DNA from 3 places in the Erwinia sp. Eh17-17 genome. Region 1 is predicted to be linked to each of the others. Evidence: riboswitches for the same ligand, from Rfam matches in the RefSeq annotation. Region 1 holds a riboswitch; each other region holds the start of a gene.
The links. A riboswitch is a leader RNA that binds a small molecule or an ion and turns the genes downstream of it on or off. The one in region 1 is predicted to bind thiamine pyrophosphate.

Region 1 (5,187 bases):
GCACGGTGACCATGCCCAGTTCATGCGCCCGTTCAAACGCCGCAGAGATCTCTTCAATCTGACGCCGCGACTGCTCCGAGCCGAAATAGATGGTTGCCCCGACGGCAACGGCACCAAGGTTAAAGGCCTGTTCGACGCTGGCATACAGCGTCTGATCGTACTGGGTGGGGTAACTCAGCGTTTCGTTATGGTTCAGCTTCACCATAAAGGGAATGCGGTGAGCATAGCGGCGGGAGACGGAGGCCAGCACGCCATAGGTGGAGGCTACGCAGTTACAACCGGCTTCAATGGCCAGTTCAACAATATTTTTCGGGTCAAAATAGAGCGGGTTCGCCGCAAAGGAGGCGCCGGCTGAATGCTCAACGCCCTGGTCCACTGGCAGGATAGAGAGGTAACCTGTCCCGGCTAAACGTCCGGTGTTGTACAGGGTTTGCATATTGCGTAACACAGCCGGGGGGCGGTTGTTATCCACCATCACCCGGTCAACATAATCCGCTCCGGGAAGGTAGAGGTTGTCCGCTGGAATAGTCATGCAGCGATGTTGCAAAAGAGAATCCGCTTCTTTGCCCAATAACTGTACGATGTCCGTCATGATAACTCCTGTTAAAATGTTCAGGACCCTTTTCAGGGCCCGCGCGTCAGTTTTTCTGACCCCAACAGGTTGAACCCATAACCCGCATTAAGGCAAATTGCTGACTCCATTTTTCAGAACGATCCGCACTAAAAGCCCGTGAAGTGTGAGCGGGTTACCACCATTGATGAAAATGGTGTACCGGCCCGTTTCCGTGGCCCACCTCCAGCGAATCGGCCTGCTCCAGCGCCCCCTGTAGCCAGTGTTTTGCCGCCTGCACGGTGGTGACCCAGTCATTATGACGCGGACGCAGCGCCGCCAGCGCCGCCGACAGGGAACAGCCGGTGCCGTGCGTATTGCGGGTATGGATGCGTGGCGCGGTAAAACGCTGCTCCAGCTGGCGGGTAAACAGCCAGTCGGGACTTTCCACTGCGCTGAGATGGCCGCCCTTCATCAGCACCGCCTGGCAGCCCAGCGCCAGCAGCGCACGGCCCTGCTGGCGCATTTCCCTTTCATCACGGGCGGGCGGGCACTGCAACAGCGCGGCGGCCTCCGGCAGGTTCGGGGTAATCAGGGAAACCTGCGGCAGCAGGCGCTCGCGCAGAGTAGCAACCGCGTCGGCACTGAGTAACGGGTCACCGCTTTTCGCCAGCATCACCGTATCCAGCACCACCCACGGCACGTTCGCCCCCTTCAGGCGCTCGGCCACCACATCGACAATGGCACTTTCTGCCAGCATGCCAATTTTAATCGTGTCGATACGCACGTCCGACAGAACAGAGTCCAGCTGCGCGGCCACGAACGCGGGCTCAATGCGGTAGACCGACTGAACGCCGGTGGTGTTCTGCGCCACCAGCGCCGTGATCGCGCTGGTACCGTAAGCGCCCAGCGCCGAGAAGGTTTTCAGATCGGCCTGGATCCCCGCGCCACCGCTGGGGTCGGTACCGGCAATCGTCATGGCATTAATGCGTTTCATCGCCACGCCTCCGGGTCCAGCAGATACAGAGCGTCGAGGAAGGCCGGGATAAAGCTGCCCGGCCCCCTCGCCTGCGCGGCGGCACGTTCTCCGGCGAGGGAGACGACGCGACAGGCGCTGGCAACATGGACCAGACGATCGCCCGGCAGCGTGGCAAAACCGGCCACCGCCGCCGACAGCGCGCAGCCGGTGCCAACCACCCGCGTCATCAGCGCCGAGCCGCCGCTGACGCTCAGGGTACGGTTGCCGTCGGTGACAAAATCTACCTCTCCCGTCACCGCCACCACCGCGCCGCTCTCCTGCGCCAGCGCCTGTGCCGCGTGCAGTGCGGCCGTCGAGGCGTGCTGGCTGTCAACGCCACGGCCGCTGACCGCCTGCTTTGCCAGCGCCATAATTTCCGAGGCATTACCGCGAATTGCGGCCGGTTTAAGCCGCAGCAGCTGGTGACAGAAGGCGGTGCGGAAATCCAGCCCCCCCACCGCCACCGGATCTAACGTCCAGCCGCGCCCTGCCGTACTGGCGGCGTGAACGGCGGCCAGCATCGCCTCACTGCGGCTGTGAGTCAGGGTTCCGACATTGATCAGCAGGGCATCGGCCATCGCGCTGAACTGCGCGGCTTCCTGCGCATCGATGACCATCGCCGGGGAGGCACCCAGCGCCAGCAGGACGTTGGCCGTAAAGGTCTGCACCACATCATTGGTCATACAGTGAATCAGGGGGGATCGCTGTTGGAACAGCGTCAGGGAATCGGCCACGTCGCTGTGGCTGAGGGGTTCAGGTTGGATCATTTTTGCTCCCAACCGGCGATCAAGAAGGCGATGCCGGTCGGGCATCTGACTTCCCTACGCTGGCATTATCCAGATCAGGTTATACGGGTATTTCTCAGCCTTCACAAAGAAGGGCACCCCGAGTCATTGGTCGTGTTTACTGTTTATTCATTACTGACTGAGCGGACAGGATAAGAGAGAAACGGTGATCCTGTAAACCCGTTTAGGCCGCTACCCCTGCTCTGCCACCAGCAGCGCCAGGGTATCCGCTTCCAGCGCTCTGAAAATATGCTCACGGTCAGCGGGATAACAGATGTAATCGCCGGGCAGCAGCTCCTCTGGCGCCTCTTTCAGCCCGACCAGCGCCCGGCCCTGGGTGACAATAATATGCTCTACCGATCCGGCATGATGAGGCAGTGACAGCCGGTCGGCCCCCGGCTGGGTCATCAGCAGGTAGATGTCACGGCGCGCGCCCGGCGGGCAGCTGGCCAGCAGGATCGCCTCATAGTTCGCTTCCCCGGCCACCACTTTTGCGCCTTCACCACGGCGGATCACCTGGGTTTTCTGTGGTTCCGGCTCCAGCAGTCTGGCAAACGGGATATTGAGCGCCACGCACAGCGCCCAGAGCGTCTCCAGGCTGGGGTTACCGTTGCCCGCTTCCAGCTGCGACAGCGTGGATTTTGCAATCCCCGCTCTTCTGGCCACTTCGGCCAGGGAAAGCCCGGCCAGTGTACGCTCGCGGGTTAAACTCTCTGCAATTACCGCAATGGGTTGGGTCATCGGCTGCCTCAGTGTTCGCTAAAACGAACGAAACGTTCGGGTTGATATTCAATGTTACTGCGTTCATTATAATGTCAATTTCGTTCGTTATGGTAAATATCTCATGATCGCCCGTCATTTTTCATCGCTCGCGCCGGATACGCGCAAAGCCATTTATTTGATCTGCCTCGCCGTTGGCGTGGTGGGCATTTCCTATGGCTCGCTGGCAACTGCCTACGGCTTCCCGCTCTGGGTGCCGCTGTTCTCCAGCCTGTTTGTACTGGCCGGGGCATCGGAATTTATGTTTATTGCCATTGTCGCCGCAGGGGGAAATCCGCTGGCGGCTGCGCTGGCCGGGCTGCTGGTCAACGCGCGCCATTTCCCTTTTGGCATTGCCGTGCGCGATCTGGTCGGGTCGCGTCTTTCCGCCCTGCTGGGCTGCCACATTATGAATGATGAGAGCGTGGTCTTCGGCCTGTCGCAGCCTACGCCACCGCAGCGCAAAGCCGCTTTCTGGCTGTGCGGGCTGGGGGTGGCCGTGGTCTGGCCCCTGGGCGCGGTGCTGGGCAGCGTGATTGGTCAGCTACTGCCGGATACTCAGGTCATCGGGCTGGATGCCGTGTTTCCCGCCATTTTAATCGCGCTGGTGATCCCGGCGCTGAAATCCCGCCTCACGCTGACGCGGGCCTCCTGCGGCGCGGCGCTGTCGCTGCTCGCCGTCCCCTTTACCCCGACCGGGTTGCCGGTTCTGTTATCGCTGGCCGGGCTGCTGGCCGGGAGGAAGAAATCATGACAGGCAACGTCACGATCGTCGCCGGGATTGTGCTGCTGGCCTGCGGCACCTGGCTGATGCGTTTTGCCGGAGCAAAACTGGGTAATCGTCTGGCGCTGTCTGACCATGCCCGTCAGCTGCTGTCCGATGCCGCCACCACGCTGCTGTTTGCGGTCGCCCTTGGCAACACCTTCTACGAAGGTGTTCAGTTTGCGGGGATTGCACGGGTCGCCGGCGTGGCGGTGGCGGTGCTGCTGGCGTGGCGCAAAACACCGCTGATTGTGGTGATCCTTGCCGCAGCGGCGGTCACCGCGCTGTTACGCTATGCAGGCATCCCCTAACCCCACCCCGGCTTTAATTCGGCGTTATGTGCAGGCGAAGCTAGAATTACAGAGATCGGTCGTCGCCTGCGTGATGAGATGCGCGGCAAACCGCAGCCCGCCTCCCTGCCTGTGTATCAACAAGGGGGCTTAAGCGCCTAAGCGGAGACCGTTCAGTGACTCTTTTTCATCGTTTTTTTCACCATGAAAAAAATGCTCACCACCTCAAAAAGGAAATGAAAATGCCGAAGATTTTAGTGCTTTATCACTCAATGTACGGTCATGTTGAAACGCTGGCACACACGGTCGCTGAAGGGGCTGCCAGCGTTGCAGGCGCGCAGGTTACGGTAAAGCGGGTGCCGGAAACCATGGACAGCGACGCTTTCAAAACTTACGGTGGCAAAACCGACCAGCAGGCTGATGTTGCCTCACCGGCAGAGCTGGCCGACTATGATGCGATTATCATCGGCACCCCCACGCGCTTTGGCAACATGTCAGCACAGATGCGTAACTTCCTCGACCAGACCGGCGGCCTGTGGGCGAAAGGCGCACTGGTCGGCAAAGTGGCCAGCGTGTTTACCTCAACAGGCACCGGGGGCGGGCAGGAAATGACCATCACCTCCACCTGGACAACCCTGGCGCATCACGGGATGATCATTGTGCCTCTCGGTTACAGCACGCCAGAGCTGTTTGATATTTCGCAGGTGAGTGGCGGAACACCTTACGGGGCGTCCACCCTGGCCGGCGGCGACGGTTCACGCCAGCCCGATGAGCGCGAACTGGCTATCGCCCGACATCAGGGAAAACACGTGGCAGAAATTGCCCTGAAACTGAAATAGCCCACCGGCCAGCGTCAAAGAGATGAGCCCTCCTCATCTCTTTTTTTTGCGCTTCGTTCCTCTGCGCGCTGCCTTTCGCTGTCAACGATACGCTTTTGCGCTACACTCTGCGCCGAAGCCACCCGGCGTATCTGTTGCAGGAGTTTGACCATGATAATTCGCCCGTTTACTGAAGCCGATCGG
Region 2 (5,187 bases), on a different contig from region 1:
ACAGACAGGCCCATTCCGTTTTGCTGTGGTGCATTTCGTGGCCACAGTAGCCACACCAGCGGTGCGAACGATAGAACTCCGCCAGCTGAATGCCCCGCCCGACCAGCTGGAACAGCCCGGTTTCGCTATCGAGCAGCTGCCGTAACGATCCCATATCCTGAGGCCGCGTATCGCGGATCAGCCAGACGGTTTGCCCCTGCCACTCACCAATCGGCGATCCCCGCGATCCTGCCAGACCGAGTAAACCGGCATTCCCCTGAGGTAATTCACCTTTTGGTAACCAAATTTTATGTTCCAGGCTGACAATCCACCAGCCAGCGTCTACGCTTAAAATTTCCTGTTCCATCATTTTGCTCATCATCCTCAGCTTAAAGACTGGATTGAGGTCAGACGTTAAAATATAACACTCACGGAGTTGAACATGCTTAACCAGTTAGAAGTCCTCACCGCGCGCGTCGGCGGTTGCAGTGAGCTGGTAGACTTCTGTCTGCGCTCGCGCAAGCAGTTGCTGGTTACCTACTATCAAGTGGCTGGTATCAAGCCTAACAAGGAAACGCTGACGACGCTCGATGAAAACGCGCTCGATACGTTTTGCCTGAATCTGGTGGATTATCTTTCGACGGGCCACTTCACCGTCTATCAACGCTTTATCAAAGAGCTGGAAGGAACTGAGCAGCTGGCGAAAGCGTCGCTGATCTACCCCTCACTAAAGGCCAATACCGATCGGATCATGCAGGTTTATGATTCTCATCTGGAAGACGCTATCGATCATGACAACTATCGGGAATTCCAGAATGCGCTGTCCATTGTGGGTGAAGCGCTGGAAGCCCGCTTTACTCTGGAAGATAAATTCATCCAGTTAGCTTTAGACAATATGGCTGAAAATCAAGAAGCTGCCAACGCCTGCACCCTCGCACGCCCTGCCTGATTCGTTATCAAAATGTGATTTTCTTGTAGTTTCCAAAATGCCCCTTTATGCTGAAGGGGTTCGGATGAGGCGTGCCTCATCCCTGCGTAGTGTTAATTTCGAGACCGGGAGTTGTGACTTATTAGCCATAATTCTCATCGATATCTTGTCGGAGTGCCCTTCGGGGCTGAGACCGTTAATTCGGGATCCGCGGAACCTGATCAGGTTAGTACCTGCGAAGGGAACAAGAGTAAATCTGCTATGGCGATGTGAATGCCCATTTTCTCACATCGTTATCGTTACTCCCCGCCTCCAGGCAAGCAAACTTCTGTTTAATGATCAGGAAATTGCTATGTCTACCGTTGAAAAACCTTTCGTTGAGAAAAAAGCCAGCCGCCGCCAACAGCGCGCCGCCGCGCAGCAGTTTATCGACTCCCTGCAGGGTACGGCTTTTCCCAATTCAAAACGTATTTATCTGAGCGGGTCGCAGCCGGATATCCGCGTACCGATGCGCGAGATCCAGCTCAGCCCGACGACCGTGGGCGGTAGCCAGGATCGACCGCTGCTGGAAGAAAACGAACCGGTACCGGTCTACGATACGGCAGGCCCGTATGGTGACCCGACCGCGACGATTGATGTCCATGCCGGGCTGCAGAAGCTGCGCAGCCAGTGGATCGCCAGACGGGGCGATACCGAGGAGAGGGAGGAACTCAGCTCGACCTACACGCAACAACGCCTGGCAGACGACGGGCTGGACCACTTACGCTTTGAGAACCTGCCCCGGCCACGTCGGTCACTGGCAGGACGCTGCGTCACTCAAATGCATTATGCCCGTCAGGGCATTATCACGCCGGAAATGGAGTATATCGCCCTGCGTGAGAATATGGGCCGCGAGCGTATACGGGGTGATGTCCTGCTGCAACAGCATCCGGGCCACAGCTTCGGCGCGCAGCTGCCGGACAACATCACCGCTGAATTTGTCCGCCAGGAGGTGGCAGCCGGCCGTGCGATTATCCCGGCCAACATTAATCATCCGGAGTCCGAGCCGATGATTATCGGCCGCAATTTCCTGGTCAAGATTAACGCCAATATCGGCAATTCCGCGGTCAGCTCTTCGATCGAAGAAGAGGTGGAAAAACTGGTATGGTCGGTGCGCTGGGGTGCCGATACGGTAATGGATCTCTCAACCGGGCGTTATATTCACGAAACCCGTGAATGGCTCCTGCGCAACAGCCCGGTTCCCATTGGTACCGTGCCGATTTACCAGGCGCTGGAAAAAGTGAACGGCGTCGCAGAAGATCTCAACTGGGAAATTTTCCGCGATACGCTGCTGGAGCAGGCTGAACAGGGCGTTGATTATTTCACCATCCATGCCGGTGTGTTGCTACGCTACGTGCCGATGACCGCCAGACGGCTAACCGGCATCGTCTCCCGTGGTGGGTCGATCATGGCAAAATGGTGCCTGTCACATCATCAGGAGAGTTTTCTCTATCAACACTTCCGCGAGATTTGCGAAATTTGTGCCGCTTATGATGTCTCGCTGTCGCTGGGGGATGGCCTGCGTCCGGGTTCAATTCAGGATGCCAACGACGAAGCGCAGTTTGCCGAACTGCGCACGCTGGGCGAACTGACCAAAATCGCCTGGGAGTATGACGTACAGGTGATGATTGAAGGGCCGGGCCATGTGCCAATGCAGATGATCCGCGTCAACATGACGGAACAGCTTGAACACTGCCATGAAGCGCCGTTTTATACCCTGGGGCCGCTGACCACCGATATTGCGCCGGGATACGATCACTTCACCTCCGGTATTGGTGCTGCGATGATCGGCTGGTTTGGCTGCGCGATGCTGTGCTACGTGACGCCAAAGGAGCACCTCGGTCTGCCGAATAAAGAGGACGTGAAACAGGGGCTGATCGCCTACAAGATCGCCGCCCATGCTGCCGATCTCGCCAAAGGCCACCCCGGCGCACAAATTCGCGATAATGCGATGTCGAAAGCGCGTTTTGAATTCCGCTGGGAGGACCAGTTTAACCTGGCGCTCGATCCGCACACCGCACGTGCTTACCACGATGAAACCCTGCCGCAGGAGTCCGGCAAAGTGGCTCACTTCTGTTCAATGTGTGGCCCCAAATTTTGCTCTATGAAAATCACTCAGGAAGTACGTGAATACGCTGCCCGTCAGGAGGCCGAAGCCCGGCCGATCGAAATGGGTATGGCACAGATGTCTGAGGCGTTTCGCCATCGCGGCGGTGAGCTTTATCACCGTGCAGATAACCTGAAATCAGAGGAAAAATTATGAGTCGTGGCGCTTTTCCCGCTACCGAAGCGCGGCTGGGCCTGTACCCGGTGGTCGATACGGTGGAATGGATTGCACGCCTGCTGGATGCCGGCGTGAGGACACTGCAGTTACGGATTAAAGACTGCGCGGATAGTGAAGTCGAACAGCAGATCGTCGATGCCATTGCTCTGGGTAAACGCTATCAGGCGCGCCTGTTTATTAATGACTACTGGCGGCTGGCAATCAAACATCAGGCCTACGGCGTCCATCTTGGACAGGAAGATCTTGATGTTGCCGACCTGGATGCGATTCACGCTGCCGGTCTGCGCCTTGGTCTGTCAACGCATGACGATGTCGAGCTGGACAGAGCGCTGGCCGAACAGCCTTCTTATATTGCTCTGGGTCACGTATTCCCGACGCAAACAAAAGTGATGCCATCCGCGCCGCAGGGACTGGAAGAGCTGGCGCGCCACATTGGGCGACTGAAAGGCATTTCTACCGTTGCCATCGGAGGGATCAGCCTGGACCGTGTGCCGCAGGTTATGGCCACCGGCGTCGGCAGCATTGCCGTCGTCAGCGCCATCACCCAGGCCAGTGACTGGCGGGCCGCCACCCACCAGCTGCTTGAGCTGGTGGAAGCGCAGACGGTCCGCCGGAGCTAGCGTCTTTACCAGCAAACGGGAAGAGAGGCCGCAATAAAATGTCACCGTCGGTAACGCCGGTAAACAACGCTGAAGACGCTGCGCAGCGTTATCATTCGCGGCTTTTCTCACCCGTCGGAATCACTATAGTGGCAGTGCGGGTGACAATCCGGTCATCCGCCAGGGTCAGTACTCTTCCTTCTCGCTGACCCTGCCCTCTCCCGCCTCATCCTGCTGCAATGGCGCAGCCACCGCTGAACAGCAAAGCATGGCGCGTTCAACGGCCTCTCCCAGAATTTCCAGCGCACGCTCGGTTTTATCCGTAAAAGGCTGGGCATAGCTGAGGCGCAGGCAGTTACGGTATTTGCCTGATGCGGAAAACAGGGAACCCACGGCGATCTGAATATCTGATGCCCGCAGGTCCTGATTCAGCCGCAGCGCATCAAAAGGCTCCGGCAGCTCAACCCAGATCAGGAAGCCGCCCTGCGGGCGAGTGACACAAATGCCACACGGGAAATGGTGGCGAACCCGCCGGGTAAATATTTCCAGGTTGCGCTGATAGTAACTGCGCATCCGTCGCAGATGTGGCTGATAGTATCCCTGACGAATAAACGCGGCAACGGCCATCTGCGTCTGGGTCACCGTGGAGCCGGTGCTGATATATTTCATATGCAACACGCGGTCAAAATAGCGCCCCGGAGCCACCCAACCCACGCGCAGGCCCGGTGCCAGAGTTTTAGAGAATGAGCTGCAAAGCAGTACACGCCCATCCATATCCAGCGACTTGATCGTTGCCGGGCGCGGATAATCAAAGGCCAGCTCGCCGTACACATCATCTTCAATAATCGCCGCATCGAAGCGCTGTGCCAGCGTCAGCAGGGCCTGTTTACGCGCCGCTGGCATCACAAACCCCAGCGGATTGTTGCAGTTAGGCACCACCACCACGGCATTAATCGGCCACTGTTCAAACGCCAGCTCCAGCGCCTCCAGGCTGATGCCGGTGACCGAATCCGTCGGGATTTCAATCGCGCGGATGCCGAACCCGCGCAGGGTTTGCATCGTGCCGTGAAACGCCGGTGACTCGACGGCAATAATATCTCCCGGCTGGCAGACCGCTCTGATCGACACCGACAGCGCTTCATGGCAGCCCGTGGTGATCACGATGTCATCCGCCGTTAGCTGGCAGCCGCTGTCAATCATCAGGCGCGCAACCTGTCCGCGCAGCTCCGGCACACCGTACAGATTGTCATAGCTCAGCAGGCGGGGATCCTGCTGCTGCCCCAGACGACTGATAATTTTCCACAGCGGCTTGAGCGTGGGGGCATCGATGTAAGGCATCCCGCTGCCCAGCTGGAGCA
Region 3 (5,187 bases), on a different contig from region 1:
TACGCTTAACACCCCCGCGCCGAGCGCGATGCGCAGTGAGGTCAGCATCGCCTGCCACAGCGCGGGCTGATGAAGCACTGCGCTGAACCCCTGATTCAGTCCGTCGGCCACTACCGCCAGCAGCGGCGGCAGGATCAGCAGCAGTGCGGCGGTGATAAACAGCCCGTCAAGCAGGCGCGCGCGGCGGCTGTCCTGTGGATTACGCCAGCCGCCCAGGCTGTCGCTGCCCGTCGGCAGGACTTTGCTCAGGCGCTGGCTGAGCATGACCAGCCCCAGGCAGCACAGCATCTGTAGCAACGCCAGCAGAGCGGCCCGTCCGGGATCGTAGTCGAAGCTCAGCGCCTGGAAGATCGCCAGTTCAATGGTCGTGGCCTGTGGGCCACCGCCCAGCGACAGCACGGTGGCGAAGCTGGCAAAGCACAGCATAAAGATCAGGGCAGCGGCGGGCAGAATCTGTCGCCGCAGCCACGGCCATTCGACCAGACGAAAATGCGCCCAGCCGTCCAGCCCAAGCTGGGCGGCGATCTGTCGCTGTTCACCGGGGATCTGCTGTAACGCCTGTAACAGCAGGCGGGTAGCCAGCGGCAGATTGAAAAAAACGTGGGCCAGCAGGATGCCCTGCAGGCCGTACGGTGTGAAGGCATAGTCAATGCCGAGCAGGGCGCAGATCTGTGCCAGCCAGCCGCTGCGGCCATAGACGCTGAGAATACCAAAGACCGCCACCAGCACGGGCAGCACCAGCGTCATGGCACACAGCCGCAGCAGCGTGGTGCGCCCCGGAAAACGGCGTCGGTAAAGGGCGCGCGCCAGCGGAATCGCCGGCAGCACCGATAGCAATGCCGACAGCAGCGCCTGCCAGAAGGAGAAGCGCAGCACGTGCCACAGATAGCTGTCCTGCCACAGACCGCGCCAGTCGGTAGCGGGTGCATTTTGCCACAGGGCGAAAAACGCCAGCAGAGCTACGCTGACCAGCAGCAGAGCAGCCAGTCCGCCAGGGATTAACCAGGCGGGAATTAGCGGCTGACGGCGCGTTGCCATGCACTAATCCAGTTGCTGCGCTGATTTGCCACGTCCTGTGGGCTGTACTGCAATGTTTTTGCCGGCACGGTCAGAGTATTGAAACCGGCAGGCAGCGGTATGTTGATGGCCGGATACATCCAGTTGCCGGTGGCAATGGTGTTCTGGAAGGGGTGAGTCATGACGAACTGCATAAACTGCTGCGCCAGTTTTGGCTGCTTGCTGGCGCGCAGCTGACCTGCCACTTCTACCTGCAGGTAGTGGCCTTCGCTGAAGTTGGCGGCGGCGTAGCGATCTTTCTTCTCTTCAATCAGATGATAAGCAGGGGAGGTGGTGTAGCTGAGCACCATATCGCTTTCACCTTTCAGAAACAGACCGTAGGCTTCGCTCCAGCCTTTGGTTACGGTGACGGTCTTCTTCGCCAGCTTCTGCCAGGCTTCGGGGCTCTGCTCGCCGAAGACCTGCTGCATCCACAGCAGCAGGCCCAGGCCTGGGGTGCTGGTGCGGGGATCTTCATAGATCACCTTCAGAGGGCGGTCGCTCTCGACCAGTTCTTTCAGACTTTTCGGTGGGTTTTGCAGTTTAGTTTTGTCGTAAACGAAGGCAAACCAGCCGTAGTCGTAGGGCACAAAGGTGGTGTTCTTCCAGCCGCCGGGTACCGTGCTGTGAGTCGTGTCCACGTTGGAGGCGGCGAACAGTCCGGTTTTCTCTGCGGCGTCCAGCAGGTTGTTGTCCAGCCCCAGCACCACGTCGGCTTTACTGTTTTTGCCCTCCATGCGCAGACGGTTGAGCAGCGACACGCCGTCTTCCAGCGCCACGAATTTCAGTTCACAGTTGCACTGCGCTTCGAAGGCTTTTTTGATCGCCGGCCCCGGCCCCCACTCAGCGGAGAAAGAGTCGTAGGTGTAAACCGTCAGGGTTTCTTTGGCCGCCAGGGCAGGCAGGGAGAACAGCACCAGCAGGGGGATATATTTTTTCAACACTTTGCGTTCCTTTAAAGGGAAAATGCGCAAAGGATCTGAGTCAGTGACACTCTCAAATCCCTACGCCGGTATGAGCCGGATCAGGTTCGACGGGTTTTTCTCAGCGAAAACGGGCTGTGCCTGGGTGAAAGCAGAGGCTGGCAAGGTTTTCGCACCCCGTTGAGAACGGCTTATTCTAGTGGTTTCGTCTTTGTTACGAAAGCGTCATGATTCGGGCGGGGCAAACCAGGCGGATTTAAAGTCAAACCAGCCGAGGGTATTCATGCGAACGCCACGCATACTGCGCTGACCGTGCAGCAGCAGCCAGTGGTGGAACAGCGGATGCAGGTAGTTACTGTCGATCAGCTGTTTGCTCCAGTCAGCCAGCGGCAGTTTCTGTTCGCGCCACTGTCGCGCGTCGTTTTCCCAGTCGGTGGGGACGCAGTGGTGCATCAGCGGGATCTCGTACAGCAGGGCGAACAGCGAGAACTCCAGCGGCAGAGTAAAGTTAGCGCTGCCCAGCCAGATATCGCTTTCGGCATCGCCGCGATACCAGCTTTCATAATCAATTTCCTGCGTGATCAACTCCACGCCGTGTGCCGCGAGGATTGGGCCGAGCGCATTGGCGATGCCCTGATGCTCAATATGATCGCTGTACCAGGTAATGGTCAGTGACGTCAGCCCTGCGGGTTTTTCTGCGGTCGCCATATCGCGGCGATGATGCCAGCGCGGCAGCAGGCCATAGGCCGGGAACCAGTAGCGCTGATAGGCGATACCGCTGTGGTTCAGCAGGGCGATAGGGTTAAAAATGGTGCTGATCCAGCGGCGCAGTTGTTCATTACGACCCTGCTCAGAACGCTGGTCAAACATCAGAAAATAGCAGCCCTCTTCCAGACGGCTCTCTTCCGATTTTTCATCGGTGTTTTCGCTTTGAAGCTTCACCCCGGAGTAAACCAGTTCGTCGCTGATTTCCGGCAGCACCCAGATATTCACTTCATCAATCAGAGCGCGATAGCCAAAGTAGTCATCAAAGGCGGAGATGCGCAGCTGGCTGTGCTGATTACGTTCTACGGCGTAGGCTCCGGTGCCGACCGGCTGGCGGCTAAAGTTGCGCATATGCGGCCACTCTTTTGGCAGGATCATCGCACTGACGCTGCCCAGCAGCCATGGCAGCCAGCTGTCCGGGTGACTCAGATGGATATCCAGCGTCCACGGCGTCTGGCACTCAATGCGCGCTAAGTGGCTGAACAGCGGCTGAGTTGTCAGCCGTTCCAGTGAGGTGATGACATCCTCAACCTCCAGTTCGCGTCCGTGATGGAAGTGGATGGCCGGGCGCAAAAAGAAGCGCCAGTGCAGCGGGGTAATCTGCTGCCAGTGATGGGCAATATCCGGCTCGATTTCCCCGTTTTCCTCATTTATCCGCGCCAGCCCGTTGAAAATCTGCCGCGCCAGGTGCGTTTCCGAGCGGCGCAGCGGCGTGCCGGGCAGCAGATTGAGCAGCGGGCGGTAGTAAAGCACGCGCAATATATGTTTGCCCTGGCGGAAACTGCGGCCTAAATGAGAGAGCAGCATCTGGCGCACACGGTTTTTATCGCCCACCAGCTGTACCAGCTGGTCGATGCGGTCCTGTTCCAGTAAATCCTCAGCCCGCTGCTGCTGTAGCGCTAGGCCGGTGTAGCGGAAGGTGAGGCGCGAACGCTTGCCACGCCCGGCTTCGGCCTGCCACTCCAGCCAACCCTGATCCTGCATCGCATTCAGCAGGTTACGCATATGGCGACGGGAACAGCTAAGCTGTACTGCCAGATCGCTGAGCGTGGTTTCCTGTGTCTGACCTTCGCAGCACTGCCAGAGCCGGATAAATTGCTGCTGTAAACGGGGTGAGGACATAAAAGGGGAACCCTGTGTTAAAAGCTGTCTGTTTTTCCTGCCTTATATTACGGCGATAATGGCCGCAGATGAAAGAGTGGGAGGCATTCAAATCTGAATGGCACTTGATCATCGTTATTCATACCTAACAGATGGGTATGCTGAGTATGGTGCTTTTCACCAGCCAGCTGGCTTCGGCATAGCTGGCTTTTTTCGTGGGTTTTCTTCTAAGCTCTGGTCAGGTTATTCGCTTATTCCCGTCATTGAGGCATCAGTCATGAAATCGCTCCTTAGCCGTCGTATCCATCCGGTGTATCTCGCATTTATGGCGGTTTCATTTATGGTCGGCATCGCCGGGGCGTTACAGGCTCCGACCCTGAGTCTGTTCCTCAGCCGTGAAGTGGCGGTCAGGCCGTTCTGGGTCGGGTTGTTCTATACGGTCAATGCGGTGGCGGGGATCGTCGTCAGCCTGCTGCTGGCAAAACGCTCCGACAGCCAGGGTGACCGGCGTATGCTGATCCTGTTTTGCTGCGTGATGGCGGTGGGGAATGCATTACTTTTCGCTTTCAATCGCCACTATCTGACGCTGATCACCGCCGGGGTATTTCTGTCGGCGATGGCCAGCGTGGCAATGCCGCAGATTTTCGCCCTCGCACGGGAATATGCCGACAGCTCTGCCCGTGAAGCGGTGATGTTCAGCTCGGTGATGCGTGCCCAGCTGTCACTGGCGTGGGTGATCGGACCGCCGCTCTCCTTCGCTATTGCACTGAACTACGGTTTTACCGCCATGTTTCTGGTCGCAGCGGGGCTGTTTGTGGTCTGCGTGGCGTTAATCTGGTTTACCCTGCCGTCGGTGCCGCGTGCACCGGTGTCTGCTGAAGTCCCGATTACCGATATCAGCGGCTGGAAAAGCCGTGATGTGCGCATGCTGTTCGTCGGGTCGGTGCTGATGTGGACCTGCAATACCATGTATATCATTGATATGCCGCTGTATATCAGCAGCGTACTGGGGATGCCGGATGCGCTGGCGGGGCTGCTGATGGGGACGGCGGCAGGGCTGGAAATTCCGGTGATGCTGCTGGCCGGACATTATGTGAAACGCTTTGGCAAACGCAATATGATGCTGCTGGCGATCGCCTGCGGAGTGCTGTTCTATCTCGGCCTGGTGCTGTTCCAGAGCCGAACGGCACTGATGGTGTTGCAGCTGTTCAATGCGGTGTATATCGGCATCATCGCCGGGATTGGCATGATCTGGTTCCAGGATTTAATGCCATCGCGACCGGGTGCTGCCACTACATTGTTCACTAACAGCATTTCGACCGGCGTGATCCTGGCCGGGGTG

Region 2: linked by a shared signal. The riboswitch ahead of thiC (phosphomethylpyrimidine synthase ThiC) and the one ahead of thiM (hydroxyethylthiazole kinase) in region 1 are both predicted to bind thiamine pyrophosphate.
Region 3: linked by a shared signal. The riboswitch ahead of thiB (thiamine ABC transporter substrate binding subunit) and the one ahead of thiM (hydroxyethylthiazole kinase) in region 1 are both predicted to bind thiamine pyrophosphate.

Annotation. Positions count from the first base shown of each region.
Region 1 is NZ_JBDFQT010000001.1:243,251-248,437, reverse strand. It holds gene fbaB (class I fructose-bisphosphate aldolase) at 1-592, opposite strand, end outside; gene thiD (bifunctional hydroxymethylpyrimidine kinase/phosphomethylpyrimidine kinase) at 747-1,547, opposite strand; gene thiM (hydroxyethylthiazole kinase) at 1,544-2,335, opposite strand; TPP riboswitch at 2,370-2,466, opposite strand; gene ABEH87_RS01070 (XRE family transcriptional regulator) at 2,546-3,094, opposite strand; gene ABEH87_RS01065 (AzlC family ABC transporter permease) at 3,198-3,866, shown strand; gene ABEH87_RS01060 (AzlD domain-containing protein) at 3,863-4,186, shown strand; gene wrbA (NAD(P)H:quinone oxidoreductase) at 4,408-5,004, shown strand; gene ABEH87_RS01050 (GNAT family N-acetyltransferase) at 5,155-5,187, shown strand, end outside.
Region 2 is NZ_JBDFQT010000015.1:16,401-21,587, reverse strand. It holds gene nudC (NAD(+) diphosphatase) at 1-346, opposite strand, end outside; gene rsd (sigma D regulator) at 422-928, shown strand; TPP riboswitch at 1,068-1,168, shown strand; gene thiC (phosphomethylpyrimidine synthase ThiC) at 1,260-3,209, shown strand; gene thiE (thiamine phosphate synthase) at 3,206-3,850, shown strand; gene ABEH87_RS21130 (PLP-dependent aminotransferase family protein) at 4,016-5,187, opposite strand, start outside.
Region 3 is NZ_JBDFQT010000003.1:168,479-173,665, reverse strand. It holds gene thiP (thiamine/thiamine pyrophosphate ABC transporter permease ThiP) at 1-1,038, opposite strand, end outside; gene thiB (thiamine ABC transporter substrate binding subunit) at 1,014-2,000, opposite strand; TPP riboswitch at 2,040-2,169, opposite strand; gene sgrR (HTH-type transcriptional regulator SgrR) at 2,205-3,866, opposite strand; gene ABEH87_RS10710 (sugar efflux transporter) at 4,123-5,187, shown strand, end outside.